2 regions of the Adlercreutzia sp. CNCM I-6207 genome follow, and region 2 is predicted to be linked to the other one. Evidence: riboswitches for the same ligand, from Rfam matches in the RefSeq annotation. Region 2 holds a riboswitch; the other holds the start of a gene.
The links. A riboswitch is a leader RNA that binds a small molecule or an ion and turns the genes downstream of it on or off. The one in region 2 is predicted to bind FMN.
Positions count from the first base shown of each region.

Region 1: it holds a riboswitch for FMN, as region 2 does, so the genes downstream of both, ACW4QM_RS09505 (ECF transporter S component) here and ribD (bifunctional diaminohydroxyphosphoribosylaminopyrimidine deaminase/5-amino-6-(5-phosphoribosylamino)uracil reductase RibD) in region 2, are expected to answer to the same signal.

Region 1 covers NZ_CDRVLZ010000018.1:19,098-34,732, forward strand. Annotated here, with positions in the region: gene ACW4QM_RS09465 (DUF1292 domain-containing protein) at 1-239, shown strand, start outside; gene ACW4QM_RS09470 (response regulator transcription factor) at 263-487, shown strand; gene ACW4QM_RS09475 (hypothetical protein) at 564-1,397, shown strand; gene ACW4QM_RS09480 (hypothetical protein) at 1,402-2,502, shown strand; gene nirJ2 (putative heme d1 biosynthesis radical SAM protein NirJ2) at 2,705-3,712, shown strand; gene ACW4QM_RS09490 (ABC transporter substrate-binding protein) at 3,714-4,727, shown strand; gene ACW4QM_RS09495 (FecCD family ABC transporter permease) at 4,749-5,747, shown strand; gene ACW4QM_RS09500 (ABC transporter ATP-binding protein) at 5,740-6,633, shown strand; FMN riboswitch at 6,736-6,884, shown strand; gene ACW4QM_RS09505 (ECF transporter S component) at 7,040-7,681, shown strand; gene ACW4QM_RS09510 (energy-coupling factor transporter ATPase) at 7,681-8,517, shown strand; gene ACW4QM_RS09515 (energy-coupling factor transporter ATPase) at 8,493-9,416, shown strand; gene ACW4QM_RS09520 (energy-coupling factor transporter transmembrane component T family protein) at 9,403-10,221, shown strand; gene ACW4QM_RS09525 (pyridoxamine 5'-phosphate oxidase family protein) at 10,390-10,815, shown strand; gene ACW4QM_RS09530 (alanine/glycine:cation symporter family protein) at 10,891-12,321, shown strand; gene ACW4QM_RS09535 (alanine/glycine:cation symporter family protein) at 12,518-13,948, shown strand; gene ACW4QM_RS09540 (NAD(P)/FAD-dependent oxidoreductase) at 14,309-15,635, shown strand, end outside.
Region 2 covers NZ_CDRVLZ010000020.1:62-15,696, forward strand. Annotated here, with positions in the region: tRNA gene ACW4QM_RS09835 (tRNA-Pro) at 215-291, shown strand; gene arcA (arginine deiminase) at 600-1,823, shown strand; gene argF (ornithine carbamoyltransferase) at 1,922-2,917, shown strand; gene ACW4QM_RS09850 (YfcC family protein) at 3,035-4,633, shown strand; gene argS (arginine--tRNA ligase) at 4,846-6,573, shown strand; FMN riboswitch at 6,668-6,781, shown strand; gene ribD (bifunctional diaminohydroxyphosphoribosylaminopyrimidine deaminase/5-amino-6-(5-phosphoribosylamino)uracil reductase RibD) at 6,882-8,099, shown strand; gene ACW4QM_RS09865 (riboflavin synthase) at 8,081-8,773, shown strand; gene ACW4QM_RS09870 (bifunctional 3,4-dihydroxy-2-butanone-4-phosphate synthase/GTP cyclohydrolase II) at 8,817-10,046, shown strand; gene ribH (6,7-dimethyl-8-ribityllumazine synthase) at 10,104-10,571, shown strand; gene ACW4QM_RS09880 (HAD family hydrolase) at 10,602-11,282, shown strand; tRNA gene ACW4QM_RS09885 (tRNA-Ile) at 11,337-11,411, opposite strand; gene ACW4QM_RS09890 (DNA/RNA non-specific endonuclease) at 11,461-12,492, opposite strand; gene ACW4QM_RS09895 (tRNA threonylcarbamoyladenosine dehydratase) at 12,864-13,577, shown strand; tRNA gene ACW4QM_RS09900 (tRNA-His) at 13,772-13,848, shown strand; tRNA gene ACW4QM_RS09905 (tRNA-Lys) at 13,927-14,002, shown strand; gene ACW4QM_RS09910 (NYN domain-containing protein) at 14,210-15,635, shown strand, end outside.

The DNA.
Region 1 (15,635 bases), on a different contig from region 2:
AGGTGGAACTGGAGTTCCTCGGGCTCGTGCTGAAGGGAGAGAGCTCGTTCGGGTTCTTCTTCCCGGTGGACGACGAGCATCCGGCCACGTCTTCCGGCGAGGTGGTGGTGTTGGAAGTGACCGAGGTCGACGAGGACGGTCAGCCCTGCTCCTTCGAGCTGGTGGACGACGAGGTCATCGCAGCCGAGGCCTACGCGGACTTCCAGGAAGCCGCCAAGGACCTGTACGACTTCGCCTAAGGGCGCGGTTCGAAGGACGCTCGATGATCTTCGTCGCCGATCCTGCCTCCGCGTTCACCTTGCGCGAGCAGCAGATCCTCTACTACATTGCCGGCGGTCTCTCGAACAAGGAGATCGCCGGCCGGCTCTCCCTCTCCGAGCAGACGGTGAAGGCGCACCTGTCCCATATGACCGCGAAGTGCGGTCGCGCGAACCGCGCGGCGCTCGTCGCCTACGGCTTTGAGACTGGCCTGCTTCGTCGCCGCTGATTAGCCCGAACGGGGGATGGCGGGGGAGGCGGCCTCGGGTAAACTGGGACTCTCTCGCGGGGAGGAAAGCGCGCTTGTGACCTTGTTCGTCTTCGAAATACTCTGCATCCTGCTCTACGGCGCGGCGAGCGCCTTGGGAGCGTTCGGCCTCAGGCGCGATCACCGTCGGGCCGCGCGGGAGGCCAAGGGCGTCTATCTGGTTGCCGTGGCGGCGCATTCCGCGGTCATCGGCATGGAATCGGTGAGCACGGAAGGCACGCTTCTGTCCGGCCCCAACATCGTCATGCTGGCCTCGTGGGTGCTTGCCGTGGTGACGGCGGCGGGACTGCTCGTCACCCGTCGCGGGCTCGCCTTCTCCACTGTCGCCGCGCCGGTGGTGGCGCTGCTCATTCTCGTGTCCCAGTGGCTGCGCATCCTCGATCCCGCGGGCGCGGACAACATGGCCTTCTACCACTGGCCGCTCCTCGTGCCCCATATCGTGCTCGTGTTCGTCGCCCTGGCCTGTTTCGCCACTTCGGCTATATCGGCGGCGCTCGATTGGTACCAGCGCCGTCTCATGGCGGCCCGCAGCGCCAAGGTGCTCGAGCTGAACACGCCGGCGCTGGACACGCTCGCCCTCATCTCGCGCTTGGCGGGGCTGGTGGGCCTCGCGGTGCTCATCGCCGCCATGCTCATCGGGTTCACGCACCTGGTGGCGCTCTATGCTGCCATGGCCCAAATCGGCACCGAGGGCAATCTGGGCTATCTGGTGCCGCGTGTGGCGCTCTCCCTGGCGACGACGGCCGTCTGGTCGGTGTTCTGCGCCTTGTCGTTCCTCGCGCCCTGGGCTGCGTCGGCGCGGGCTCGCGATGCCCTCGCCATCGCCGGCCTTGCGGCGGCGGTGCTGCTCGTCGCGGTGTCGGCGGGGTAGGGCCATGGGCTTGTTCGTTGCGGGCGTGAACCCGCGTCGCGCCGTCTTCTCGCCGATAAGCCAGCGTCTCGCCGACGGAGCTTCTCGGCGCGCGCTTCTGGCCGAGGTGTCGGCCCATCGGAGCCTCTCCGAGGGGCTCATCGTGGCGAGTGGCGCGCGCGTGGAGCTGTACGCGGTGGCGGAGGAGGGCTGCGACGCCTACGATATCGCCGCCGGGCTCCTCGGTGCCGTGGCCGATGGGGAAGTGGCCGGCGCGCTCTATTTCGCCGAGGGGATCGATGCCGCCTCTCACCTGTTTGCCGCCTTGTGCGGTCTGGACGAGTTCGCTCAGGGGCCCCAGGCGGGGGCGTCGCTTCTTCGGGAAGGCGACTCGCTTGCTGCGGGGGATCTGGCGCAGCCGGGAGGGCGCGGGGTCCTCGGGGCGCCGGGTTCGCCGGACGCGCTGTCTGCATGCTGGGCGCGTGCCCTGTCGGAGGCACGGCGGGCGGGCGCGCTGGGCGACGACCTGACCCGGCTTGCGGCGGCGGTCTCCCGTCTGTCGAGCGCTCTGTCGGCGGCCGACACCTCCGCTTCGACGGCGGCGCTGGCCGAGACGGCCGTGGAGCTGGCCCGGCGCGTGTTCGGTCACCTTGAGCGCCGATGCGTGCTCGTTGCCGGCCCGGGCGATTTATCGCTGGCCTTCGCCGGTGCGTTCCTCAGTGCTGGTGTAGAACGCTTCCAGCTGCTCGGCGACGAGGAGCATGGCGTCGCCGCCTGCGCGTTCGACGCGGCCATGGCCGACCCTCAGCTGCTTTCGGCACTGCTCGTCGATGCCGACATCGTCTTGGCGGAAAGCGCCGTGGAAAGCGCCGCGCTCGATCGTCGGCTCATGAAGGGCGTCGTCCGCCTGCGTCGGGGCCGTCCGATGCTGCTCGTCGATGCTAGCGCGGACGGCTCGCTCGTCGATCGCCGCATCGCCTCCCTCGACGGCGTCTTCCTCTATACCGCCGCCGACCTGGCCGCTATCACGCGAGACGCCCCCTGGGCGCGTCTCGGTGCCGACGACGCCCGCGAGCGCCTTTTCGCCGATGCGGTTCGCGCTTTTGCCCTGGAGTTGGGCGAATAGGTTGCACGGCATTTTCCCGCTTTTGGCCGTGATGGCCCTCTCATTCCCAACCTAACCCGTTCGGGCGATTCCCGCGAAAAGCGCTCTGGGTATCCTTGGAGCCACGTTGCGGCCGAGTCTGCGGCAAACCCGCCGTTGGCCCTGCGGCAAGCCTGCTGCCAAACCTGCGGCCGCGTCCATGCGAGGGAGAGGAGACCCCGACATGATCGTATCGTGGATGACCACGAACCAATGCAACCTGAAATGCGTGCACTGCTACCAGGACGCCGAGGAGGCCACCGAGCGCGAGCTTTCCACCGACGAGGCGAAGAAGATGATCGACGAGATTGCCCTCGCGGGCTTCAAGATCATGATCTTCTCCGGCGGCGAGCCGCTTTTGCGCCCCGACATCTACGAGCTGGTGGCCCATGCGGCCTCCCGCGGCCTGCGCCCGGTGTTCGGCAGCAACGGCACGCTCATCACCGATGAGGTGGCGCGCCGTTTGAAGGAGGCGGGCGCCTGCGCCATGGGCATCTCCGTGGACAGCCTGGATGCCACCAAGCACGACAAGTTCCGCGGCCTCCCGAACGCCCACGCCCTCACCCTGGCCGGCATCGAGGCCTGCAAGCGCGCCGGCCTGCCCTTCCAGCTGCACACCACCGTGGTCGATTGGAACCGCGATGAGGTGTGCGCCATCACCGACTTCGCCGAAGAGATCGGCGCGCAGGCCCACTACATCTTCTTCCTAATTCCCGTCGGCCGCGGCGAGTACATCCAGGAGACGAGTTTGGAAGTGCTGGAAAACGAGGCGCTCCTTCGCGAGATCATGGAGAAGTCGGCGGAAGTATCCATCGATGTGAAGCCCACCTGCGCGCCGCAGTTCACCCGCGTGGCAAAGCAGCTGGGCGTGGAAACCCGCTTTACCCGCGGCTGCTTGGCGGGGCTCACCTACTGCGTCGTGGGCAGCGAGGGGATCGTGCGTCCTTGCGCCTACATGGCCGAGGAAGCCGGCGACGTGCGTGTGCAGCCCTTCGACGAGATTTGGAAGACGAGCCCGGTGTTCGAGCGCCTACGCACCCAGGCCTACTCCGGCGCCTGCGGGACGTGCGACTACAAGGACGGCTGCGGCGGCTGCCGCGCCCGCGCCGCCTACTACCACGACGGCGACATCCTGGCCCAAGACGACTACTGCGCTCATGGTCAGAAACTCAACGATACTGAGGAGAGCTAGCATGAAGAAAATCGTCCTGTGCGCTGCTGCGGCGGTGTTGGCGTTGGTGTTGGCCGGATGCGGCCAGCAGGAAGGCGAGGCCTCGGCGGCCGATGCGACCCAGCAGGAGCAACAGGCCCCCGAGGCTCCCGCAGCGGAAGCAACGGTGCCCGGCCCCGTCACCTTCACCGACGATATGGGAAACGAGGTCACCGTGGACAACCCCCAGCGGGTCGTGGCATGCATGGGCAGTTTCGCGAACGCCTGGGAGCTGGCCGGGGGCACGCTCGTGGGCGTCTCCGACGATGCGCTCACGGCGGCCGGCTGGACCATCGAGAGCCCGGATGTGGCCACGGTAGGGGACTTCACGGCGGTGAATCTCGAGGCCATCATGGCGCTTAACCCCGATTTCGTCATCATGACGAGCGGTACCGGCGGCCGCGGCGGCGACTCCAGCCAGGTCGACCTGCGCGACGCGCTTGTGGGCGCGGGCATTCCCGTGGCCTACTTCGAGGTGACCATCTTCGACGACTACGAGCGCCTCATGCGCACCTTCACCGACATCACCGGGCGTGCGGATCTTTACGATCAGAACGTGGCGAAGGTGGCCGCGGCCATCGACGCCGTTGTGGGCGCGGTGCCGGCCGAGAACCCGCCGACGGCGCTTTTGCTCACCACCTTCTCCGGTGGCACCCGCGTGCAGAGCTCCGGCACCCAGACCGGGGCCATGCTGGCCGACCTCGGCGTGAACAACCTCGCCGACGAGAACAAAAGCCTCCTGAAAGATTTCAGCCTGGAAGCGGTCATCGAGATGGATCCCGACTTCATCTTCGTCATTCCCATGGGCAACGACACCGAGGCGGCTATGCGCAACCTCGAGGAGGCCACGGCGGCCAACCCGGCGTGGGGCTCGCTTTCCGCCGTGCAGAACGGCCGCTACATCACCTTGGACCCGACGCTGTACCTCGCAAAGCCCAACGCCCAGTGGGATGCGGCCTACCAGGGGCTCTTCGATAACCTCTACGGGCAGAACTAGCGACGGGGGATGTCTCGCGCCATGGGTTCTGTCTCCCGCAACATCGTCGTCGTTGCCGCGACCGCCGTCTTTCTTGCGGCGGTCACGGCGGCGGCGCTCATGCTCGGCGCCTCCTCGGTGAGCCTGCCGGAGCTGGCGACGTGGCTTTTCGGCGGCGACGTTTCCGCCACGGCCCGCAACATCCTTGAGAACGTTCGCGTGCCCCGGGTACTGGCGGCCCTTCTGGCCGGGGCGGCCCTGGCCTGCTCCGGCGCGCTTATCCAGGCGTGCCTGGACAATCCGCTGGCGAGTCCCAACGTCATCGGCGTGAACTCCGGTGCGGGGCTTGCCGTGCTGCTGGCCGCCTCGCTCGTTCCCGGGGCGCTGTGGCTCACGCCGCTGGCGGCCTTCGCCGGGGCGCTCGCGACGGCGCTCATCATCTTCGCGCTGTCGCTGGGCACGGGACTCAGTCGCCTTACCGTGGTGCTCGCCGGCATCGCCATCACCACCGTGTTCGGCGCCGGCATGAACACCATCCTCATTGTTGACCCGGACGCCTACATCGGCTCGTCCACCTTCCTCGTGGGCGGCCTGTCCGGGGTCCTTATGCGCGATCTGGCGTGGCCGGCCGCCTACATCGCCGTGGGCCTGGCGGCGGCGCTGGCGGGCGCGGCGAAGCTGAACATCCTCTCGCTCGGCGACGAGGCGGCCCACAGCCTGGGCGTGAACGTGCGCGCCGTGCGCCTGGGGATGCTCGCCGTGGCCGCCGTGCTCGCCGGCGCGGCCGTGAGCTTCGCGGGCCTCATCGGATTTGTGGGGCTGGTGGTGCCGCATCTCATGCGCTTCTTCGTGGGCCACGACAACCGCTGGGTGGTGCCGGCGTCCGCCTTGGCCGGCGCGGCCTTCGTCGTGGGATGCGACCTTCTGGCCCGGGTGCTGTTCGCCCCCTACGAGCTGCCCGTGGGCATTCTGCTCGCCTTCATCGGCGGCCCCTTCTTCATCTACCTCATCCTGAAGAACAAAGGAGGCGGCCTTGACTGAGCGTGCCATTCAGGGCGAGAGGACGTCGTGCGCGCGTCTCGCCGACGCTAAGGCGCGCGCGTCGGAGTGCGCCATCCGCTACGAGGACCTCTCGTTCTCCTACAGGGCGGGCGCCCCCTTCATGGAGGGGCTTTCCGCCGCCATTCCCGCCGGCGCGGTGACGAGCATCGTCGGCCCCAACGGCTGCGGGAAATCGACGCTGGTGAAGCTGGCTGCCGGCCTTCTGCGCCCCGCGGCGGGACGGGTGGAGGTGGCTGGCCGCGATACTGCTTCCTTGACCTCGCGCGAACGGGCGCATCTGATGGCCGTGCTGGCCCAGACCTCCCGCGTGCCTCCCATGACCGTGGAGGCTCTGGTGGCCTGCGGCCGCCATCCGCACCTGGGGTGGGGCGGCCGACTCGGGCCGACCGATCGCGCGGCCGTGGAAGCCGCCATGGAACGGGCCGGGGTCGCGGTCTTCCGCAATCATGACCTGCACCAGCTTTCTGGCGGCGAGCGTCAGCGTGCCCATGTGGCCCGCACACTCGCCCAGGACACCGACCTCATCGTGCTGGACGAGCCCACCACCTATCTGGATATCAGCGCCTGCCACGACCTCATGGCCCTCGTGCGCGACCTGAACCGACGCGAGGGCAAGACCGTCGCCATGGTCATCCACGATCTGGACCTGGCGCTTCGCTACTCCGATTACCTCGTGGTGATGCAGAAGGGGAGGGTTCTGGCCCAGGGCCCCACCGAGAAGGTGCTCGCCTCGGGCGCCGTCGGCGACGCCTTCCAAATGGACATCTGCCCCCACGACCGCTTCAGCCCCGTGAGGGATGAGGCGGTCGCGGGGGCGCGTGCCGAGATCGGCCGCGGCTACGTCCTCTACCCCCGTCGCCGCTAAGCGGCACCCCGAGGCATCGGCGGCGGCTATCGACGGCTGCGCGCATCCGATGGTCCTGGGGGTTGCGCACGCGGCTCGCGTCGCCTACAATGTGCCCCGTGAATTCTGTTTCAGGGCGAGGTGGAAATCCTCACTGGCGGTAAGCACGGCGCCTGCGCGCGCCGGCAAGCCCGCGACCCTGTGCGAGAGCGCAGGCTGACCCGGTGAAATTCCGGGGCCAACGGTTACAGTCCGGATGGAAGAGGCAGACGCTCGCGCTTCCGGCGCCCCGGCCGATGGGGCCAACGCAAACGGAAGCGCGACATCATGGAAGCCTGTATGAAAGGAATTCATACGGGCTCGTTTTCTTTTTGCGAGGGGAAGCGGCTCCGGAAGATACGCCTCGCGAAGAGAAAGAAGGTCCATCATGGCCAACAAACCCACGACTCACCCCGCTGTCGGTTCCTCCACCGTGCGCCCCGCCAAGGCGCCCACGGCCCAGAAGACCATGGCGAACACGAACCGCTGGTCTACCCGCGTGCTCGTGACCATCGCGCTTCTGTGCGCCATCTCGGTGCTCTTGTCCTTCGTCGAGTTCCCGCTTCTGCCCGGCGTGGCGTGGCTGTCCTACGACGCCTCCATCATGCCCGCGGCGGTCTGCGGCTTCGCCTACGGTCCGGCGGCCGGCCTCGCCTGCGGCATCATCTCGGTGGTGGCCCACGGCATCCTCTTCGCCGACTTCACCGGCGCCCTCATGAACCTGCTCGTGGTCATCGGCTTCATCCTGCCCTCGGCGCTCGTGTACAAGAAGATCCACACCCTGAAGGGCGCCATCATCGGCCTTCTGCTCGGCATCGTGTTCGCCGTCGTCATGGCCGTGCTCGGCAACCTCGTGGTCACCCCGGCCTGGCTCGGCGTGCCGCTGGATGCCGTCGTGGCCATGATCGTGCCCATCCTCATCCCGTTCAACCTGCTGAAGGGCCTTTTGAACGCCATTCTGACGCTTATCGTCTACAAGGCGATCTCGAACCTCATCACCCCGAAGAAAGACCAGGTTAAGGGCCGCTAATGAGCACCGATGTCTTCGTCGACTTCCGCGATGCCGCCTTCACCTACGATGGGGAGGCCTTCGTCTTCCGGCACCTGAACCTGACGGTGCCCCAGGGGCAGTTTCTGTGCCTGCTCGGCGGCAACGGTTCGGGGAAGTCCACTCTGGCCAAGCACATCAACGCGCTGCTTCTGCCCGACGAGGGCGAGGTGATCGTGTTCGGCTGCGACACCCGCGACGCGGAGCAGACCTACTTCATCCGTTCCAACGCGGGGCTGGTCTTCCAGAACCCCGACGACCAGCTGGTGGCGAGCCTCATCGAGAACGACGTCGCCTTCGGCCCGGAGAACCTCGGCATCCCGAACCCCGAGCTGCGCGATCGGGTGACCCGGGCGCTTGCCGAGGTGGGCCTGCAGGGCTTCGAGGCCCACGAGACCAATGCGCTCTCGGGCGGTCAGAAGCAGCGCGTGGCCATCGCCGGGGTGCTCGCCATGGATCCGGCCATCCTCATTCTGGACGAGGCCACGGCCATGCTCGACCCGCGCGGGCGCGCCGGGCTCATGCGCGTCGTGCGCGAGCTGCACGAGCGCGGCATGACCGTCGTGATGATCACCCACTTCATGGAGGAGGCGGCCGCAGCCGACCGCGTGGTGGTGCTCGACGGCGGCGAGGTGCGTATGGACGGCGCCCCGGAAGAGGTGCTCGTGCGCGCCGACGAGCTGCGCGCGCTTTCCCTGGAAGTGCCCTTCGCCTGCCGGCTCTCGCTCGAGCTGCAGGCCGCGGGCGTTCCCGTTTCCACCTGCATCACCGACGACGCCCTGAAGGAGGAGCTATGCGCCTTGCGTTCGAAGATGTGAGCTACTCCTACGAGGGCGGCGAGGCGAAAAAGAAGCGCGGCCGTCGCAAGAAAGACGCCGTCCGCCAGGCCGATTGGGGCAACGCGCCCGATGCCGTGTGGGCCCTGCGCGATGTGACCTTCACGGTGGAGCAAGGGGAGTTCTTCGGCATCGCCGGGCACACCGGGAGCGGCAAGTCCACGCTCATCCAGCATATGAACGGACTCGTGCATCCCACGTGCGGCCGCGTGCTAGCCGATGGGCGCGACTTGGCGGAGAAGGGCGTCGCCACCGAAGTGCGCCGCCAGGTGGGACTCGTGTTCCAGTATCCCGAGAACCAGCTGTTCGCCAACACCGTCTACGACGACGTGGCCTTCGGACCGCGCAACATGGGGCTTGGCACCGAGGAGGTCGACCGCCGCGTGCGGGAGGGCCTGGCCTTGGTGGGGCTGTCCTTCGACGAGCTTTCCGAGCGCAGCCCCTTCGACCTGTCCGGCGGCCAGCAGCGCCGCGTGGCCTTCGCCGGCGTGCTCGCCATGGAGCCGGAGGTGCTTGTGCTCGACGAGCCGGTGGCCGGCCTGGACCCGCTCTCCCGCGAGGAGTTCCTGGGGCTCATCCGCGAGCTGCACGCCGGCGGCCGCACCATCGTCATGGTGTCTCACTCCATGGAGGACTTGGCGGCGCTAAGCGACCGCATCCTCGTGCTGTCCGAGGGGCGCCTGTTCCGCCTGGGCACGCCGGCCGAGGTGTTCGCCGATGCGGCGGAGCTGAAGGCCGTGGGCCTGGGGGCGCCGGCGCCGGAGGCCTTCGCCGCCTCCCTGCGCGAGGCCGGCTTTACGCTGGGGCGCGACCTCTACGACGAGCGCACCCTGGCCGCCGACATCGCCGCCCAGCTGAGAGGCGGTGATGGCGATGCCTGATCGCGCCATCATCGGCCAGTACTGGCCCGAGGACTCGCTCGTCCACGCTATGGATCCCCGGGTGAAGTTCATCCTGTCCTTCGTGCTCATGGCGGCGGTGTTCTGCGCGGCGACGCCCCTCTCGCTCGCGGTGGCGGCCCTGTTCATCGTGGGCTTCTACGCGGCGAGCCGCATCCCGCTGCTCCAGGCCATCCGCGCCATCGGCCCTCTGCTCGTGCTCGTGGTGCTGACGGCGCTCCTGAACGTGCTCTTCGTCCAGGGCGGTCATGTGTACTTCGAGTTCGGCATCATCTGCATCAGCGAGAAGGGCCTGCAGTCGGCCGTCTTCATCGGCTGCCGCCTGCTGCTTCTGCTCATGGGGATGAGCCTGCTCACCCTGACGACCACGACCCTCGACATCACGGCGGCCTTCGAGCGTCTGATGGCGCCGCTTTCGCGCATCGGCGTTCCCGCCCACGAGCTGGGCATGATCCTCGGCATCGCGCTGCGCTTCCTGCCTCAGTTCATGACGGAGCTCGGCATCATCTACCGCGCCCAGAAAAGTCGCGGCGCCCACTTCAACGCGAATCCCTTCCGCGGCGGCATCCAGTCGCTCACGGCTCTGCTCATCCCGCTGTTCACGAGCGCTTTCCGCCATGCCGAGACCCTGAGCGCCGCCATGGAGGCCCGCTGCTACCATGGCGGCGTCGGCACCACGCGCCTGGAACCTCTGCGCCTCACTTGGCGCGACGCCGTGGGCACCGCCGCCCTCCTCCTGATGATCGCCGCCGTCATCACCACCAACTACATTCCGCTTTCGTTTTGAGTTGAGTAGCGTGGGGCTGGAGGCGGTGGTGCCGCGCGCAGTTCATTCAATGGCAAGAGGAGAACGATATGGCCCTCATCGAGCAATGCCATTGAATGCTGTTTGAACACGGCACCACCGCCTCCAGCCCCACGCGGACAAGCCACATTCCCGAGAAAGGACCCCGAAATGACCGGAAACGAGCTCATCGTCGACTACCTCACCAGCGTCCCCGCCTGGTACCTCGCCACGGTGGAGGATACCCCGGAGGGCGCCCAGCCCCACGTGCGCCCCTTCAGCTTCGCCGCGCTGCAGGACGGCGAGATCCAGTTCTGCACCGCCACCACCAAGGACTGCTACCGCGAAATGCAGGCCAATCCCCGCGTGGAGCTGACCGCCTGGAAGCCCGGCCGCGGCTGGGTCATCCTGCGGGGCCGCGCGAACTTGGAAGACCGCGCCAGCGCGGAGGTCCGCGAGGAGGGCTTCAAGCACATGGTCGCCCTCGGCGAGGACTGGGATGATGCGGCTGATCCGCGCCTCACCTTCTTTACCATCGACGACGCCGAGGCGTGGCTCTGCGACATCGACGGCTCCTGGAACCCCATCGAGTTGTAGAGGTCCCGCCCATCACTTTGTTGACATTCGGCGCATTGCGCGCGGAAGGCCCCTCGATGCAGTACAATCGCACCCATGATTGAACTTCTCACAACTATCGATTCTGTCGTGTGGGGCCCGGCGATGATCGCGCTGTTGCTCGGCACGCACATCTACCTGACGTTCCGCACGGGGTTCATCCAGCGCAAGTTGCCCCAGGCTATCCGCATGTCGGTGCGCCGTGATCCGTCGGGCAAGGGCGACATCTCCAGCTTCGGGGCGCTGGCCACGGCACTCGCCGCCACCATCGGCACCGGCTCCATCGTCGGCGTGGCCACGGCGCTCCTCGCCGGCGGCCCCGGCGCCATCTTCTGGATGTGGATCGCGGGACTGTTCGGCATCGCCACCAAGTACGTCGAGACCTACGCGGCCGTGAAGTACCGCGTTCGCGACAAAACTGGCGCCATGCTGGGCGGCGCCATGTTCGTGTGGAAGCGCGCCTTCGCGCGGCCGGACGGCAGCGTGCCGTGGTGGGCGACGCTGGGTGCCGTGTCCTTCGCCGCCTTCGCCGTCATCGCCACCATCGGGACTGGCTCGGCGGTGCAGGCGGCGGCCATCTCCGGCATCGTCACCTCGTCGGTGCCCGCCATTCCGGCCGTGGCCGTGGGCGTTGTGATCGTCGTGGCCGTGGCGGCCGTTATCTTCGGCGGCGTGAACTCTATCGCGCGGGTGTGCGAGTGGCTCGTGCCCATCATGGCCGGCGCTTACGCGCTCGGTTGTCTGGTCATCATGGGCATGAACGCCCCGGTGCTCGGCGAGGCCGTCGGGCTTATTCTGGAATGTGCCTTCACCCCGAAGGCGGCTTTCGGCGGCGCGGTGGGTTCCGGCATGGTGATGGCCCTGCAGTTCGGTTGCGCGCGCGGCCTGTTCTCCAACGAGTCGGGACTGGGCACCGCCCCCATTGTGGCGGCGGCGGCCAAGACGAAGAACCCCGCCGACCAGGCGCTCATCTCCATGACCGGTGCGTTTTGGTCCACGGGCGTCATCTGCCTGCTCACGGGGCTCGTACTCGTGTCCACCATGATCGTGCACCCGGAGATCGGCGCGGACATCCTGGCCAACCCCTCCATCTTCACCGGGGCGGCCTTGGCCAGTGCCGCCTTCGCCGAGATCCCCGTGTTCGGGACGCCGGTGCTCGTGCTCGGCATGTGCGCGTTCGCATACTCCACCATCCTCGGCTGGTCCTATTACGGCAATCGTTGCGTGGCCTATCTGTTCGGCCCCAAGGGCATCAAGCCGTACCAGGTGATCTACGTGGCCGTGGCCTTCTTCGGCGCCATCGGGGTGGGGGACGTGGTGTGGACCATCTCCGACATCGGCAACGCGTTGATGGCCATTCCCAACATCATCGTCATTCTGCTGCTTTCGGGCATGATCGCCCGGGAGACCAAGCACTACGTCTACGACGGGCACCTCGACGAGGAGTATGCCGAGCCCGTGCCTCGCGTGGACAAGGCACAGCTTTAGAAGGCCCCGCCGCCGCTTACGGGGAATTCTTCCATTGTTAACAAAGACGCTCAACTTCTCCCTCTATAATGCGGCTACTTTAGCACGTTAAAGTGCGAAGGCCCGATGAGCGCGCCTTGCCTCGCCGGGACCGCCGCGCCGAGCCGCTGGCTTTGAAGTCCCGCCGCACTGCGCTCACTGAGAGGAGAACCGCCACATGGACATGATTGTTGACGTTATCAACAGCATCGACGCCTTCGTTTGGGGGCCGCCGATGCTCGTGCTGCTGTTAGGCTCGCACATCTTTCTGACCTTCCGCACCGGCTTCATCCAGCGCAAGCTGCCCACGGCCATCAAGCTGTCGGTGACCAAGGATCCCGACGCTCCCGGCGACATCAGCCAGTTCGGCGCGCTGTGCACGGCGTTGTCGGCCACCATCGGCACCGGCAACATCGTCGGCGTGGGCACCGCCATCATCGCGGGTGGTCCGGGCGCGGTGTTCTGGATGTGGATCACCGGCGTGTTCGGCATCGCCACGAAGTACTCCGAGACCTTCGCTGCCGTTAAGTACCGCGTGAAGGATCACAACGGCGACATGCTCGGCGGCGCCATGTACGCGTGGAAGCGCGGCTTCACTGACAAGAACGGCAACACGCCCTGGTGGGCGCTGCTCGGCGCCGGGGCTTTTGCCCTGTTCGCGGCCATCGCGTCCTTCGGCATCGGCTCGGCCGTGCAGTCCTCCGCCATGACCGAGGTCATCTCCACGAATCTGCCCGGCGTGCCTGCCTGGGGCATCGGATTGGCCATCGTCATCATGGTGTCGGTCGTCATCTTCGGCGGCGTGAAGGTCATCTCGAACGTGTGCGAGAAGCTCGTGCCCTTCATGGCCATCGCCTACATCTGGGGCTGCGTTGTCATCCTCGGCATGAACTGGGAGCTCGTCTGGCCCGCGTTCTGCCTCATCGTGGAGAGCGCCTTCACCGCCAAGGCGGCCTTCGGCGGCGCGCTGGGGTCCGGCCTCATGCTGGCCCTGCAGTTCGGCTGCGCGCGCGGCCTGTTCTCCAACGAGTCGGGCCTCGGCTCCGCGCCCATCGTGGCCTCGGCGGCCGCGACCCGCAACCCGGCCCGTCAGGCGCTCGTCTCCATGACCGGCACCTTCTGGGACACGGTCATCATCTGCCTGCTCACCGGTCTCGTGCTCGTGTCCACCATGCTCGGCAACGCCGATCTGCAGTCCGAGATCATGGCCGGCAACATCACCGCCGGTGCGGCGCTGTCCTCCGCGGCCTTCGCGAGCATTCCCTACATCGGCACGCCCATTCTCATCTTCGGCATGATTCTGTTCGCCTACTCCACCATCCTGGGTTGGTCCTACTACGGCAACCGCTGCGTCACCTACCTGTTCGGCAAGCGCGCCATCCGCCCCTACCAGGTGCTCTACGTGGTGGTGGCCTTCCTCGGCGCCATCGGCGTGGGCGAGGTGGTCTGGACGGTCTCCGACATCACCAACGCCCTTATGGCCATCCCGAACATCATCATGGTGCTGCTGCTCTCCGGGCTCATCGCGAAGGAGACGAAGCATTACGTCTACGAGGGCAACCTCGACGAGCGCGACGAGGCTCCCATTCCGCAGCTGGACAGCAAGTAGGTTCTAGCGACATAGTGTGTCATGAGCGAGCGCCCTGCAATGCGGGGCGCTCGTGTTAGAATGGCCAGATGGCCGACGGGCCGTAAGTCCTGAGCGCCAGGCGGTGCCTTCTTTTGCGAAAGGATGTGAATCGCTTGGACGTCCTCGTTTTCGTCGTGCGCCTGGCGACTGCGGTCGTCGGGTTGCTGAGGGAGGCGGTTGCGTTCTCCGAGACGCTCAGGAGGGGCCGGAATAGGAAGGACCGCTAGTTCGCGCTAGCGGTCCTAACTAAACGACGGTGCCGCCTGCATCCACCTCAGGCTGGTCCGTTGGTCGTATTCTAGCATATATTGCATTGGGAAGCGAGCGGATGGAAGCAGCATGGGCGAAGCGAAGACGATTGCAGTCATAGGCGGCGGGGCCTCGGGGCTGGCTGCGGCCGTGGCGGCTGGGGAGGCTCTACGGGATTTGGAAGGTGCCGGAGGTGCGGCCAGTGAGGTCGTAGAAGGTGACGCGGGCGCGGCGCGGGTCGTCGTGTACGAGGCCTCCGACCGCGTGGGACGCTCTATTCTGGCCACGGGCAACGGACGCTGCAACTTCTCGAACGCGCGGCCCGACGAGGGCGACTACCGCAACGCCGCTTTTGTCAGGCGCGTGCTTTTCGAGTTCGAATGCCAGGCGCATCGTCGCGTGCCGTCCCAGGCAAAGACGAGCACCGCGTACTCGAACGGCGTGCTGGGGTTCTTCTCCGACCACGGGCTTATGTGGCGCGAGGAAGGGGAGGGGCGCTTATACCCGCTCGCGAACAAGGCCGCATCCGTGCTCGATTGCCTGCGGGCGGCTTGTGCTGCGGCGGGGGTGGAAGAGCGCGTGGAATGCGAGGTCGCAGCCGTGGAGCCGCCGCGCGCCGAGGGCGCCCCGTTCACGCTGCGCCTGGCCGACGGGCGCTTCGAGCGGGCCGGTGTGGTTATCGTGGCCGTGGGAGGCACCGTCGCGCGCGAGCTTTTGCCCAAGGGCCTTTCCTTCCGCGAGCTGGAGCCGACGCTGGGGCCGTTGGCCACCGATCCGCACATGCCGCGTCGCCTCGACAACATCCGCGTGCGCGGGGCGCTCGAGCTGTGGCGCCCCGGCGAGAAGATGACGCCCCAAGAGCTCAACCGCCACGGCTTCCCGATGGGCACCCACGAAGGCGAGCGGCTGGTGTCCCGCGAGGTGGGCGAGGTGATGTTCCGCAAGTACGGCGTTTCGGGGATCGCTGCATTCAACCTGAGCCGCCTGGTCGAGCCCGGCGACGTGCTCGCCGTGGACTTCGTGCCCTGGGTGCGCCTTTGCGACATGGAGGCGTTCCTTAATCGTCGCCGCAAGCTGCTGCGCGCCTCGCTCGGGCGCGATGTGACGTGGAGCGATATGCTGCGCGGCATGGTGCTCGTGCCCGTGGCCGACGTGCTGCTGGAGGCGGCGGCGCTGGACGGTGCGCGCCCTGTGGCCAAAGGGGAGACGGCCGTCATAGCGCCGGTGCTCAAGGGGTTGCGGCTTCCTGTGACGGGCCTCGGTGACGTGCGACAGTGCCAGGTGCACCGCGGGGGCGTGAGCGTCCGGGCGGTGGACGACCGCACGTGCGAGATGCGGCGCGTGCCGGGGCTCTACGTCGTCGGCGAGGCGCTGGACGTGGATGCGGCGTGCGGCGGGTTCAACCTGCACTGGGCCT
Region 2 (15,635 bases):
CGAAAGTGGGTCTATGTCAATGGTGGTTTAACAGCGGGCCCAAAGATTTTGTGCAGGATTTTGCGTTTGGGAGAGTCGCACGCTCCCTGCGAGCTCTCCCAAACGCAAAATCTTGCACCGAAAAGGCCCATAAGGAGTTCCGAGGCTCTCCCAAACGCAAAATCCTGCGCTTTTGCTCGTTAGCGAGGGTTCTGCTATACTTTCCGCGCTATTTCGGGACGTGGCGCAGTCTGGTAGCGCGCCTGCTTTGGGAGCAGGATGTCGCAGGTTCGAATCCTGTCGTCCCGACCATGAATTTAGGCTGCGAGCCCTGCCGAGCAATCACGTTTGGCAGGGCTCGCCTTTCCCTTACCAAAAAGCTCACCGAAAATAAAGAGCAGTTGGCCGATTTGCAGGTGACAAATAGGTGTCATCTCGTTTGCGCTGAGACAACTAAAGCTCCCAGCCCCTAGAGCGAACCCCAAGTTGTGGGACAGTAGATGCCGTCAAACACAACAGACCTTGTTACGACTTGGTGGGCCTCTGCTCTCGAAGCCGCGTGAGATCTTGTGTGGCTGGCACGTTTCTATCTGTATCCGATCTAGGATAGGAGAGCTTCTATGCAAGGAGTAAACGTCAAAAGCGAGATCGGCAATCTCAAGAAGGTCATCCTTCACCGCCCCGGCGACGAGTTGCTGAACCTCACCCCGAACACCTTGGAAGAGCTGCTGTTCGACGACATCCCGTTCCTTCCCGTGGCCCAGGAAGAGCATGACGCCTTCGCGAAGATCCTTCGCGACGAGGGCGTCGAGGTCGTGTACCTGGAGGACCTCATGGCCGAGGTCCTGGACGCCAAGCCCGAGCTGCGCCGCCAGTTCCTCGATCAGTGGATCTACGAGGCGGGCATCCGCACTGATATGTACCACGACATCATCACCGACTATATCGAGAGCAACTACCCGAACACCAAGGACATGGTCATGAAGACCATGGCCGGCATCAACCTGCAGGAGCTGCCGCAGAAGGACACGCACCTGCTCGTGGACATGGTGTCCGACCGCTGCAAGCTCGTGTGCGCCCCGATGCCGAACCTGTACTTCACCCGCGACCCGTTCGCGATGATCGGCAACGGCGTGTCCATCAACCGCATGTACAGCCAGACGCGTAACCGCGAGACCATCTACGGCGATTACATCTTCAAGAATCACCCCGATTTCGTGGGCACCCCCGAGTATTACAGCCGCAACGACACCTTCCACATCGAGGGCGGCGACATCCTGAACATCAACGAGCACGTGCTGGCCATCGGCATCTCTCAGCGCACCGAGCCCGACGCCATCGACCACATCGCTCACAACATCTTCAACGACGAGACGAGCCCGATCGACACCATCCTGGCGTTCAACATCCCGGTGTCCCGCGCCTTCATGCACCTCGATACCGTGTTCACGCAGATCGACCGCGATAAGTTCACCATTCATCCCGGCATCATGGGCCCGCTGACCGTCTTCGAGATCACCCCGGACGGCAAGGGCGGCACCAAGATCCGCGAGCGCAACGAGGATCTGGAGTCCGTGCTCTCCGAGTACGTCGGCGAGAAGGTCACGCTCATCCCCTGCGGCGGCGGCGACCGCATCGCGGCCGAGCGCGAGCAGTGGAACGACGGCTCGAACACCCTGTGCGTGCGCCCCGGCACCGTGGTGGTGTACCAGCGCAACAACGTCACCAACGACGTGCTGTACAAGAACGGCATCAACTGCCTGGTCATGCCGTCGGCGGAGCTCTCCCGCGGCCGCGGCGGCCCGCGCTGCATGTCCATGCCGGCCTGGCGCGAGGCGCTGTAAGGCAACCCATCGCGCGGCTTGAAGCGCTGCGCATTGCTTGAGAATTTCCCGGCGGCCGGCCTGTCGGTCGGCCGCCATCTCATTGAAAGGAACGTATTATGCCCGTGAATATTTCCGGCCAGTCCTACCTCCGCCTGCTCGACTTCTCCACCGAGCAGATCGAGTACCTGCTGAAGCTCTCCAAGAACTTCAAGGACTTGAAGCGCACCGGCACCCCGCACCGCTATCTCGAGGGCAAGAACATCGTGCTGCTGTTCCAGAAGACCTCCACGCGCACCCGCTGCGCCTTCGAGGTCGGCGCCATGGACCTCGGCATGGGCGTGACCTACCTTGATCCCGGTTCCTCCCAGATGGGCAAGAAGGAGTCCATCGAGGACACCGCCCGCGTGCTCGGCCGCTTCTACGACGGCATCGAGTTCCGCGGCTTCGCCCAGTCCGATGTGGAGGAGCTTGCCGAGAAGGCCGGCGTCCCGGTGTGGAACGGCCTGACCGATATGTGGCATCCCACCCAGATGCTCGCCGACGCGCTCACCGTGCAGGAGAACTTCAACTACGACATCAAGGGCCTGAAGTTCGTCTTCTTCGGCGACCTTAAGAACAACATGGGCCGCTCGCTCATGGTGATGTGCGCCAAGCTCGGCATGAACTTCGTCGGCTGCGGCCCGAAGGACTGCTGGATGGACGATGAGCTCATCAAGACCTGCGAGGGCATCGCCGCCGAGAACGGCTGCACCGTGAAGTGCACCGAGGACGTGAAGGAAGCCGCTACGGACGCCGACGTCATCTACACCGACGTGTGGGTGTCCATGGGCGAGCCCGACGAGGTGTGGCAGCAGCGCATCGAGCAGCTGCAGCCCTATCGCGTGACCAAGGAGATCATGGCCATGGCGAAGCCGACGGCCATCTTCCTGCACTGCCTGCCGGCCTTCCACGACACCAACACCACCACCGGCGCCGACATCGCGAAGCGCTTCGGCGTGACGGAGATGGAAGTGGAGGACGACGTGTTCGAGTCGAAGCAGTCGAAGGTCTTCGACGAGGCCGAGAACCGCATGCACACCATCAAGGCCGTCATGTACGCCACGCTGCAGTAGCTTTCGTACCGCTACGGTAGCTGGCACATAGTTCGACACCTCGGGGCCGTGCGGAGTCGGGAGGGGAACCGCACGGCCCCCGTGTTTTGTCAGTCATTCGATTAAGGAGGGATAACCATGGCAGCTGCAGAGAAAGGCAAGAAAAAGAGGGCGCCTCTGTCCTCGTTCACCATCTTGCTCATCATCTTGGTGGTTCTGGCGATTGTCACTGTTGTCATGTCCGCGTCGGGCGTCGAGGGCGTCCAGGGCGCGACGCTTTCCCAGGTGCTCACCGCGCCCGTGTTCGGCTTCCAGGACGCCATCGGCGTGTGCCTGTTCGTCATGATCCTGGGCGGCTTTCTGGGCATCGTCACCGAGACCGGCGCCCTTGACGCCGGCATCGCGGCCCTCGTGCACAAGCTGAAGGGCAACGAGCTCGTGCTCATCCCGATTTTGATGGCGATCTTCTCCATCGGCGGCACCACCTACGGCATGTGCGAGGAGACGGTGCCCTTCTACCTGCTGCTCGCCGCCACCATGGTGGCCGCCGGCTTCGACAGCCTGACCGGCGCGGCCGTGGTGCTGCTCGGCGCCGGCGTCGGCGTCATGGGCTCCACCGTGAACCCGTTCGCCGTCGGCGTGGCCGTCGACGCTTTGAACGGCATCGGCGTGTCCGTGAACCAGGGCATCATCATCGCGCTCGGCGTGATCATTTGGCTCGTGTCGCTCGCCATCGCCATCGTCTTCGTGATGCGCTACGCCAAGAAGGTGAAGGCCGACAAGGGCTCCACCTTCCTGTCGCTGCAGGAGCAGCAGGACATGATGAACGAGTGGGGCATGAAGGAGTCCGAGACCGAGGCCGCCGACGATGACGCCGCCGCGACGCCGAAGATGTCCGGCCGCCAGAAGTGGTCGCTCATCGTGTTCGCGCTCACCTTCGTCATCATGATCGTCTCGTTCATTCCCTGGGCCGACCTCGGCGTCACCATCTTCGATGCCGGCGCCACCACCCAGGAAGTGACGACCACCGTGACCGGCGAGGAGCTTGTGAGCGCCTACGACGAGGCGAACGGCACCACGACGACGCTTGCCGCTCCGGTTGAGGCCACCTCCGTTGCCGAGGAGGAGGTCACCCCGGCCTGGTCGAGCTTCCTGACCGGCGTGCCGCTGGGTAGCTGGTACTTCGACGAGGCCTCCACGTGGTTCCTGCTCATGGCGCTTATCATCGGCGTCATCGGCGGCGTGTCGGAGAGCCGCTTCGTGAAGGCGTTCATCAACGGCGCCGCTGACATGATGTCGGTCGTGCTCATCATCGCGCTGGCCCGCTCCATCACCGTGCTCATGGCCAAGACGGGCCTTGACATGTGGATCCTGAACAACGCCGCCGCGGCGCTGACGGGCATGTCGGCGATCATCTTCGCGCCGCTGTCGTTCCTGCTCTACATCGTCCTGTCCTTCCTGATCCCGTCCTCCTCCGGCATGGCGACGGTCTCCATCCCGATTCTGGGCGGCCTGGCCCACCAGCTGAACTTCTCGGTCGAGACCATGGTCATGATCTACTCCGCCGGCAACGGCCTTGTGAACCTGTTCACGCCGACCTCCGGCGCCATCATGGGCGGTTTGGCCCTCGCCAAGGTGGAGTACTCCACGTGGCTCAAGTTCGGCGCCAAGCTGTTCGTGGTCCTCGGCGTGGTCTGCATCGTGATCCTCACGGCGGCCATGGTGATCCTGTCGTAGCATCCAGGGCAAGCGCGCGAACTTGTGCACTTGCACAGTTCTGACCTGCGGAACCGTTAGCGGGAGCGCCCGGGCACAGTGCTCGGGCGCTCCTGTTTTTCTCGGGTCGTTCATGCTATTATGGCCGCTTATAGGCGCGATTGGGTACGGCACAGCCCGCGCGCGTGGTAACGCCGACGTACTGAAGACGTACAGAAGAGGAAGTTAGACCAATGGAAATTCGCGAATCCCTCGAAGCAATCATCGACGCCGCGATCGACGCGGCCCGTGCCGACGGCTCACTTGAGCTGGCGGAGGCCCCGCAGGCAGCTCTTGAGCGACCCCGCGACGAGGCCAACGGCAACTGGGCGAGCACCGTCGCCATGCGCACCGCGAAGCTCGCTCACAAGAACCCCCGCGAGATCGCCCAGATCATCGTGGATCACATTCCCGCAAACGACATGATCGCCTCCGTGGAGATCGCCGGCCCCGGCTTCATCAACATCCGCCTGTCCGATGCCGTGCTGCAGGGCGTGGTGCGCGAGGTGCGCGAGGAGGGCGACAACTTCGGTCGCGGCACCATTCCCGAGGGTGAGCGCTACGTGAACCTCGAGTACGTGTCCGCCAACCCCACCGGCCCCTTCCACGTGGGCCATGGCCGTTGGGCGTCCTTGGGTGATGCCATGGCGCGCGTCATGCGCCACGGCGGCTACGACGTGTACGAGGAGTACTACATCAACGACCACGGCAACCAGATGGATGTGTTTGGCAACTCCGTGAACGTGCGTTACCAGCAGCTGCTCGGCCGCGATGTTGAGATGCCCGAGGCGTGCTACGGCGGAGCCTACGTGAAGGACATCGCCCAGGACATCATCGACCAGGACGGCGACAAGTGGCTGAACGTCTCCGATGAGGAGCGCGTCGAGGCCTTCCGCGAGATGGCCTACGACATGACGCTCAAGAACCAGCGCGAGGTGCTGGCCAACTTCGGCACCACCTTCGACAAGTGGTTCTCCGAGCGCTCGCTGTACGTGGAGGACGAGAACGGCGAGAGCGCCGTGTCCCGCTCCCTGGACGCCATGCGCGAGAAGGGCTACCTCTACGAGAAGGACGGCGCCCTTTGGTTCCGCTCGACGGATCTGGGCGACGACAAGGATCGCGTGCTCATCAAGGGCGACGGCGAGGCCACCTACTTCATGAGCGACGTGGCCTACCACTACGACAAGATGATGCGCGGCTTCGACCACCTTATCGATCTGTGGGGCGCCGACCACCACGGCTACATCAAGCGCTGCGAGTGCATGCTCGAGGCTTGGGGCTGGCCCGGGGCGCTCGAGGTGCAGCTGGGGCAGCTCGTGAACCTGTTCCGCGATGGCAAGGCCGTGCGCATGTCCAAGCGCACCGGCGAGATGGTCACCTTCGAGGAGCTCATCGACGAGGTGGGCGTGGATGCCACCCGCTACCTCATGCTCTCCCGCTCGGCTGACCAGCCCATCGACTTCGATATCGAGGTGGCGAAGAAGAAGGACGCCTCCAACCCGGTGTACTACGTGCAGTACGCCCACGCGCGCATCTGCTCCATCCTGCGCAAGGCGGCCGATGAGGCCGACGCCGCCGCCGTCGAGGCGGGGGAGATGACGATGGGCGAGCTCGCCGAGAAGATCATTCCCGAGGATTGCGACCTGACGCCGCTCACCCATCCCTCCGAGCTGGCGCTCATGCGCAAGATGGCCGACTTCGGCAACCTCATCGCCCTGGCGGCCCGCGACCGCGCGCCGTTCCGCCTGACCCACTACGCGCAGGACCTGGCGTCGCTGTTCCACCAGTTCTACACCAACTGCCACGTGCTCACCGACGACGCCGACGTGCAGACGGCGCGTTTGGCCCTGTGCGACGCCACCCGCATCGTGCTGGCCTTGAGCCTGAACCTGCTGGGCGTGTCGGCTCCGGTGAAGATGTAGCCATCGGATTTTGTGCTTTCACCCATTTGAAATAATTTGAGTAATTGACTATCGGGAAGAACGGCCGTAATATCCTTCCCGTCGAACAACTACATAGCATCTTCAGGGCAGGGTGAGATTCCCGACCGGCGGTAAAGTCCGCGAGCCTTAGGGCTGACTCGGTGAAATTCCGAGACCGACAGTACAGTCTGGATGGAAGAAGATCTTCAGCGTGCGCGCGTATGCTCAAGGGCCCTGGAACCTCGTGTTTCAGGGCCCTTTGCAATGCGGGCGCCCCCCTGTCCTGAGGTGTCTTTGTGAAAGGAGGCATGATGGACGGAGGGCGCAGCGTCCCCGATGGGGCGCGAGGGGGCGTGCGATCGTCGGAAGTGGGTGCGCAATCAGCGGATGCCGACGGCTCGCTGCCCGCTGAGGCTGATGAGCGCTTCATGGCCCGAGCCGTTGAGCTGGCCCGGCGCGGAGCGGGATGGACGAGCCCCAACCCCCTTGTCGGCGCCGTCATTGTGCGAGACGGCCGTATCATCGGCGAGGGCTGGCACCACCGTTTCGGCGGCCCCCATGCCGAGCGGGAGGCGCTTGCGGCTTGCAGCGAGTCGCCGGCCGGTGCCACGGCCTATGTCACCTTGGAGCCCTGCTGCCATACGGGCAAGACGCCGCCGTGCACCGAGGCGCTTATCGAGGCCGGCATTGCGCGCGTGGTCGTGGGCGTGCTCGATCCCAACCCTCTTGTGGCGGGCAGGGGCAACGAGGCTCTGCGGCGGGCCGGCATCGAAGTGGCCGTGGGGGTCTTGGAGCCATCGTGCCGCGCTGTCAACGAACCGTTCCTGCACGCCATGGAGCAGCGCCGTCCCCTGGTGATAGCCAAATACGCCATGACCTTGGACGGGAAGGTGGCCACGCGGGAGGGGCTTTCTCGCTGGGTGACCGGAGAGGCGGCGCGTCGCCGCGTTCATGAGGACCGCCACCGCCATGCCGGGGTCATGGTGGGCATCGGCACGGCGCTCGCCGACGATCCTCTGCTGACGTGCCGCCTCGATGGACGCGAGGTCTCCCAGCCGGCGCGCGTCGTGGTCGATGCCGCCGCGCGCCTTCCCCTGGAATCCCAACTGGTTCGCACGGCAAGCGAGGCGCCCGTGATAGTGGCCGTGGCCGAGGGCGCGCTGCTGGCTCGCCGCAACGCTCTGGCCGAGCGCGGATGCGCGGTGGTTGCGGTGCCTGCGAGAGAAGGTCGCGTTGACCCTCGCATTCTCATGGAGCTGCTCTGGCAGCGCTTCTCTCTGGACTCCCTGATCGTGGAAGGGGGGCCGACGCTTCTCGGCAGCCTTTTCGACGAAGGTTTGGTCGATCGCGTCCAAGCCTACATTGCGCCCAAGATTTTCGGCGGCTTAGAAGCTTTGGGCCCCGTGGCGGGGCGCGGGGTGGGGGATCCGGCGGATGCGCCCGTCCTTTCCGAGGTGTCCCTGCAGATGATGGGAGGCGACGTGCTGCTGGAAGGGAGGCTTCAGCCATGTTCACCGGTATCGTAGAGGAAGTGGGACGCGTGCGTTTCCTGCGCGGCGGCTCCAAAGACGGCGTGCTACGCATTGCCGCCAAGCGGGTTTTGGGCGATGTGCGACTGGGCGACTCTATCGCAGTCAATGGTGTGTGTCTGACGGTGACGGACTTCGACGGCGGCTCTTTCACGGCAGATGTCATGCCCGAGACCCTGCGGCGATCGAATCTGGGAATGCTCCGCGCGGGGAGCCCCGTCAATCTGGAGCGCGCTCTGGTGGCCGACGGGCGCTTCGGGGGCCATATCGTATCGGGCCATATCGACGGTATGGGCACGATTGCCTCGGTGCGCCAGGAGGCGAACGCCGTGTGGTACGAGATAGAGGCGGCGCCCTCCCTCCTGCGTCTGGTCGTCGAGAAGGGCTCGGTTGCCCTCGACGGCATCAGCCTGACGGTGGCAAGCGTCTCGGACGCTTCTTTCACGGTTTCGGTCATTCCGCACACGCGGGAGCAGACAACCCTCGCCTCCAAGGGCGTCGGCGATAAGGTCAACATGGAGAACGATGTCATCGGCAAGTACGTGGAGCGTCTGCTGCCGCGCGCATCGCCCGGGAAGGACGAGCTTTGGGGAAAGGGTGGCGGCAGTCCGAAGGCGAGTCCGTCGTCACCGGGTCTCACGCGGGATTTTCTTGCGGCCCATGGGTTTTAGGCTCGCATCTGCACGGCAAGGCTATCAGAGAAAGAGAAGCATCATGAACGACTTCCAATTCGACACCATTGAACAGGCCTTGGGGGACCTGCGCGCGGGAAAGGTCATCCTGGTGACCGACGACCCCGATCGCGAGAACGAGGGCGATCTCATCTGCGCCGCGCAATTCGCGACGACGGAGAACGTGAACTTCATGGCGAGCGTGGGAAAGGGGCTCATCTGCATGCCTATGAGCGCAGAGCTGTGCCGCCGCCTGCGCTTCCCCCAGATGGTCACCGACAACACCGACAACCACGAGACGGCATTCACCGTGTCGGTGGATCATGCGGACACGACAACGGGCATCTCGGCGGCCGAGCGCGGCCTTACGGCGCGCAAAGTGGTGGATCCCACCTCGTCGCCCAGCGACTTTCGCCGGCCGGGCCACATGTTTCCCCTTATGGCGAAGCCCCTCGGCGTGCTGGAGCGCAATGGGCACACTGAGGCAACGGTGGATCTGTGCCGGCTGGCCGGCCTTGAGCCGTGCGGGCTGTGCTGCGAGATCATGGCCGATGACGGCACGATGATGCGCACGCCGCAGCTGATCGAGCTGGCAAGGCGGCATGGCCTGACGTTCGTGTCCATCAAGGCGCTGCAGGACTATCGCAAGAAGCACGAAGTGCACGTGGAACAGGTGGCCGACGTGTTCATGCCCACGGAATACGGCGAGTTCCGCGCCAAGACCTTCGTCAACCGCTTGAACGGCGAGCACCATATCGCCCTCGTTAAGGGAGCGATCGGCAACGGCGAGGACGTGCTGGTGCGCGTGCATTCCGAATGCCTGACCGGAGACGTGTTCGGCTCGCAGCGCTGCGACTGCGGCGCGCAATTTGCGGCGGCCATGGCCCAGGTGGAAGCGGCCGGCCGCGGTGTGGTGCTGTACATGCGCCAGGAGGGCCGCGGCATCGGGCTCGTGAACAAGATGCGCGCCTACGAGCTGCAGGAGCAGGGCCTCGACACGCTGCAGGCAAACGAGGCGCTGGGGTTTGCCGGCGATCTGCGGGAATACTATATCGGAGCCCAAATTCTGCAGAGCCTCGGAGTGAAGACCATGCGCCTGCTCACGAACAACCCCGACAAGGTGTATCAATTGGAGGATTTCGGCCTGGTCATTGCTGAGCGGGTGCCGATCCAGATCGCACCTACAGCCCACGACGGCTTCTACCTGAAGACCAAGCGGGAGAAGATGGGCCATATGCTCAAGGCGGAGGAGCCGCAGCCCCAGGTGGCGTAACAGACGGAAAATTCGAAAATTTGGAAACTCGAAAGGAATTGAGAGAAAGGCAAGATCATGACCGTATTTGAGGGAAAACTGGTATCCGAGAACGTCAAGGTGGGCATTGTGGCCTCCCGCTTCAATGAGTTCATAACGAGCAAGCTGATCGCCGGGGCCATGGACGGGCTTCTGCGCCATAATGTTCGCGAGGAGGATGTGGACATAGCTTGGGTGCCCGGTGCCTTCGAGGAACCGCTTGTGGCGCAGCGCATGGCCCGAAGCGGGCACTACGATGCCGTGATCTGCCTGGGAGCGGTCATTCGCGGCGCTACGTCCCACTACGATTTGGTTTGCAACGAGGTTGCCAAGGGCATCGCGCAGGTGGCGCTGGCATCGGATGTGCCGGTGATGTTCGGCGTCGTCACCACGGACACCATCGAGCAGGCCATCGAGAGGGCGGGCACCAAGGCGGGAAACAAGGGCTTCGATTGCGCCACGTCGGCCATCGAGATGGTGAACCTGCTGCGCGAGATCGAGGGCTAGCTGACGCGCGCCCTGGGAAAGGAGAGGCGAATGGGCGATCGACGAGGCACGGTGTTCTTCGACTACGATGGCACGCTGCACGATACGATGGCGCTCTACGGACCGGCTTTTCGCGCGGCCTGCGCATGGCTTTCGAAGGAGGGCTGGCTCGAGCGGCGCACCTACGCTGACGCCGACATTGCATGTTGGCTCGGCTGGACGACCGAGGAGATGTGGACCACCTTCGCCCCGCATCTTCCCGAGCCCGTGTGGCGCGAGGCCTCGCTGCGGGTGCGAGACGAGATGGAGCGTTTGCGAAAGGAAGGCCGGGCCCGGCTGTTCCCCGGCGTTGAGGAGGCCCTCGATGAGGTAGCTTCCCGAGGGGCGACCATGGTGCTGCTGTCGAACTGCTGGCGCTCCTACGGCGAGGATCACATGCGGGAGTTCGGCCTTGGCCGATGGATTGAAGGGCTTCACTGTGCCCAAGACTTCGACTGGATTCCCAAATGGCAGATCTACCGCGAGGTGGCTTCTTTCTATCCGTTGCCCCATATTATGGTAGGGGACCGATTCCACGATCGCGAGGTGGCCCTGCGCAACGACATTCCCTTCGTGGCCTGCGCCTACGGATTTGGCGAGCCAGGGGAGTGCGAAGGCGCAGACGCCATCGCCGAATGCGCGGAAGAGCTTCCCAGGCTAATCGCACAAAAGCTCGCCGCGTTTGAAAGATAGCGTCGTATAGCAAATGCGCCCGCCGGAAATATCCGACAGGCGCATGTCTGTTTTTGGTAGGGCCGCCCGGATTCGAACCGAGAACCAAGGGATTATGAGTCCCCTGCTCCACCGTTGAGCTACAGCCCCGTAAGTGCGTTGGCTATTCTAGCACACATTTGGAGACTCCATCGAAGTCCTACGGGTTGCAGCGCTTGCAGGGGTCGTAGCCGTTGGCGATGAGGTTCTCGCGGGTGTCCTCGACGTCCTCGCGGTTCTTGGGGCTCATCTGGCCGACCGACGAGCAGCTCGGCAGGTGGAACTTCCTCGAGTTTGTGTTCAGCACGTACTCGGCGACGCCCTTGCCCTCGTCGGAGCCCGTCGCGCCCTTCTCGGACGCTTCGCCGGCACCTGCGCCTTCGCTTGCGGTATCGGGCGCGCTTTCGGCTCCCGACACGTCGGGCAGGGGAGTGGCGTCCTCCTCGAGCATCGATTCGCCCGTGCCGTAGTCGATGACCACTCCCGGCTGCACGTTGTAGCAGAAGACGTTGAAGGCCACGCCCTCGCCGCCGTCTTCCACGGACTCCGCCATCATGTGCACGCCGCGGGCCACCAGCTCGCTTCCCTCGAAGACGGGCGCCACGGCCATGAGCACGTGGTTGCCCGTGGCATCCACATAGTCGGCCACGGCGTTTTCGAAGGGCAGCATGCCCTGGACGTTCAAATAGCGCGTGCCGGTGATGAGGTTTTGCGTATTGGCGTTCTCGCCCGTGAGCTGGTAGCCCAGAAGATGGCAGCGATTGAACAGGTACTTGCCCTCCACGAAATCGTACTTGGCCATCTGCCAGCCGGAGGGGCGCACCTCGCCGATGGAACCGCGCTTCTCCGTGGGCTGGGTCTCGGGGCCCGCGACGGCGAAGGCGGCGGTGCAGCGGCCTAACTCGTCCAGCTCGCCGTAACGCTCATACCCGGGCTCGGCCGCGCGCTGCTCGTCGGTGAACACCGGCTCGCCGTCGTTCACGTAGACGTAGGGATTGCCATCGAAGGCGGGGATGTCGCGGTAGGAAAGGGCGCCATCGTCGGTTGCGGATCGGTTTTCGCTAGCAGCTTCAGCATTCTGCTGGTTTGCGTCCTCTGGGGGAGTGGCCTGCGGCTCTTGTGAGTCGTCGGGCGCCCCTGTGCTCGCGAGCTCAGGGGTCGACTTATCGGTCGGCGCCTCATCAGCTGCCATCGAGGCACTGCATCCGGCCAAAGAGCTCATCGAGAGCAAGAATGCTAGAGCGATACCGATGGCGGGGGTCAAATTTTTGTGCTGCGAGGATTGTTGGGACATCGTCTTCTCCTAATCGGGGCCGCAAGCGCCTTCCCGACAAAAAACTGCGATAATATGGTCACAAAATCGAGTTTTGAACTCTCTATCTTCGATTCTGAACCCTATTTTGTTAGTTTAACGCCTCTTTTCCGCGTTTCACTGCTGAAAATGACGGGTTTGCGGTTCACGAAGAGTTCAAAAGTCGATTTTGTGACCATTTTTGCGAAACTTTTTGCAAGAGCGCCCGTGCCCGACACTCGACGCTCTTTAGGGAAGATGGGAGTGCTCTCGTGAATGACCTTTTCGCGCGGACGCGGCTGCTGCTGGGGCGAGATGGTCTCGACCGCTTGGCGGCGGCTCGGGTGGCCGTGTTCGGCATTGGCGGAGTGGGCGGCTATGCGGTGGAGGCGCTGGCTCGCAGCGGGGTGGGGGCGCTCGATCTCGTCGACTCCGACACGGTGGATCCCACGAACCTCAACCGGCAGATTATCGCCACGATGGGCGCTATCGGGCGTCCAAAGACGCAGGTGGCGGCCGAGCGCGTGGCCTCTATCAATCCGTCGTGCATCGTGCGTCCTTGCCAGTGCTTCTTCCTTCCCGAGACGGCTGACCAGTTCGATTTCGCGGCCTTCGATTATGTGATTGACGCGGTGGACACGGTGAGCGCGAAGATCGCTCTGGTGGAAGCTGCCTTTGCGGCAGGTGTGCCCATTGTGTCGTCCATGGGCGCGGGCAACAAACTCGATCCGACGGCGTTTCGGGTGGCGGACATCTACGAGACCTCGGTCGATCCGCTTGCCCGCGTCATGCGTCGCGAGCTGCGGCGGCGAGGCATTCCGTCGTTGAAGGTGGTCTACTCCACTGAGCCGCCGCTCGTTCCCGCGGATGACGACATGGCTGTGAAGGACGGTACGCGTCCGGCACCCGGCTCGGTTGCCTTCGTCCCCTCCGTAGCCGGCCTCATTCTCGGCGGGGAAGTGGTGAAGGACTTGGCGGCCTGCTAAAGCGCGCCGCTGCGTGCTCGTCGGCGCCGGGGTGCTCGGAAACGGTCGGACGGTGGCGAGACGAATCAACGGGCGACGGGAGTGGTGCCGGCAGCGGCGACGGGAGCGGCGCCCATGGCGCGGGGAGCGGCATAGGAAAAATAACTCTTGCACCCAGGCTCTCTGTTGCCTATAATTCTGCCTTGCGCGAAATGGTGGGTGTGGCCTAGTTGGCTAAGGCGCCAGATTGTGGCTCTGGAGATCGTGGGTTCGAGTCCCATCATCCACCCCAGCGCGCTTGAAAATTTAGGGCTTGCAATTCTGAAAAGCTTCGCCTAGAATATTCAAGCGCTTTGCGCAGGAACCAAGTGCACCATTAGCTTAGTTGGTAGAGCAGGGGACTCTTAATCCCAAGGTCGAAGGTTCGAGTCCTTCATGGTGCACCACCGAAATGCTAGGCCAGCGGCTTATCGTCGCTGGCTTTTTTGTTGCCTCGGCTGCCCCTATCCCACGACTTCCCGTATTCTCGGGAGGAAAGGCGCTTCTCAACGTTACGGCTTGACCTGAGTCCAAGATAGGTGCAGCATTTTAGGCCGAAGTGTGCCATACTGAGTGACAAAGGCCCCTTATCTCAAGCAAGGAATTTACCTCCCATGGAATCAAAGACAACCACTGAGTCGTCCGACCGCCGCTTCGCGCTGCTCATCGACGCGGACAACGTGTCGGCGCGCTACTTGAAGCCGATCTTGAACGAGCTGTCGAAGTATGGCACCGTCACTATCAAGCGCATCTACGGCGACTGGACGCTCACCCTGCACGCGAAATGGAAGGACGCGCTGCTGGAGAACTCCATCACGCCCATCCAGCAGTTCGGCTACACCCAGGGCAAGAACGCCACGGATTCCGCCATGATCATCGACGCCATGGACATCCTCTACACCGACAACGTCGATGGCTTCTGCCTCGTGTCCAGCGACTCGGACTTCACGCGCCTGGCCAGCCGTTTGCGCGAGAGCGGGCGCATGGTCATCGGCATGGGGGAGAAGAAGACCCCCACGCCCTTCCGGCGCGCCTGCGACGTGTTCACCACGCTCGAGCTGCTCGTGCAGAACAAGCGCAACGAGAAGGGCGGCGGCAGCAACGCGGTGCCGAAGGACTCCGTGGAGCAGGCCGTGGTGGACATCATCACCGACAACCAGAACAACGGCAAGGCCACTGGCTTGGGCGAGATCGGCAGCCGCCTGCAGAAGCGCTACCCCGATTTCGACGTGCGCAGCTACGGCACGAACCTGCTCTCGAAGCTGCTCGAGGAGTTCACGCGGGTGCGCATCACCAAAGACCACAGTTCGGTCACCGTGGAACTCGCCGAGGGCGAGGAGCGCCCCGAGAAGGCGGAGAAGCCCGAGCGTGCGGGGAAGCCCGAGAAGGCCGCGAAGGCCGCGAAGGTCGCTAAGGCAGAAGAGGCTGCCGACGTCGCCTCTGAGCTCGATGGAGAGGCGGCCGCGACTGAGGCGTCCTCGGCCGAGGCCGAGAAGCCCGAGATGGAGAAGTCCGAGATGGAGAAGCCCGAGAAGCCGAATCGCCGCTCGCGCAGCCATCGCGGTACGCGCCGGGTTGCGACGAAGGCCGTGGGGCGTTTGTCGGAGGGCCGCCAGGCCGCCGCGGCGTTGCCCGAGGGCGAAGCGGAGCAGTCGGATGTCTCCACCGAAGTGGCGGTGGAGGTGCCGGCGTCCGAGGCCGTCGAAGTGGTCGTGGAGGCAGCGCCGGAGACAGAACCTGTGGCACCGGAGGCTCAGAAGGACGTGCGGCCCGGCCGCCGCGCCCGCGCCGAGCGCAAGACCCGCCAGACGAAGAAAGCCGATGCCACCGAAGAGGCGAAGGCGCGCGAGACGAAGGAACCGACGGAGGCCGAGAAGCCCGCGGAGACGGAAAAGCCGACGCGGCGCCGCCAGGCGGCCAAGTCGAAGGCGGAGGAGAACCCGGCCGCCAAGAAGACTGCCGCGAAGAAGGAGACCGCCAAGAAGACTGCCGCGAAGAAGAACACGGTCAAGAAGGAGGTCCCCCAGAAGGCGCCGGCTC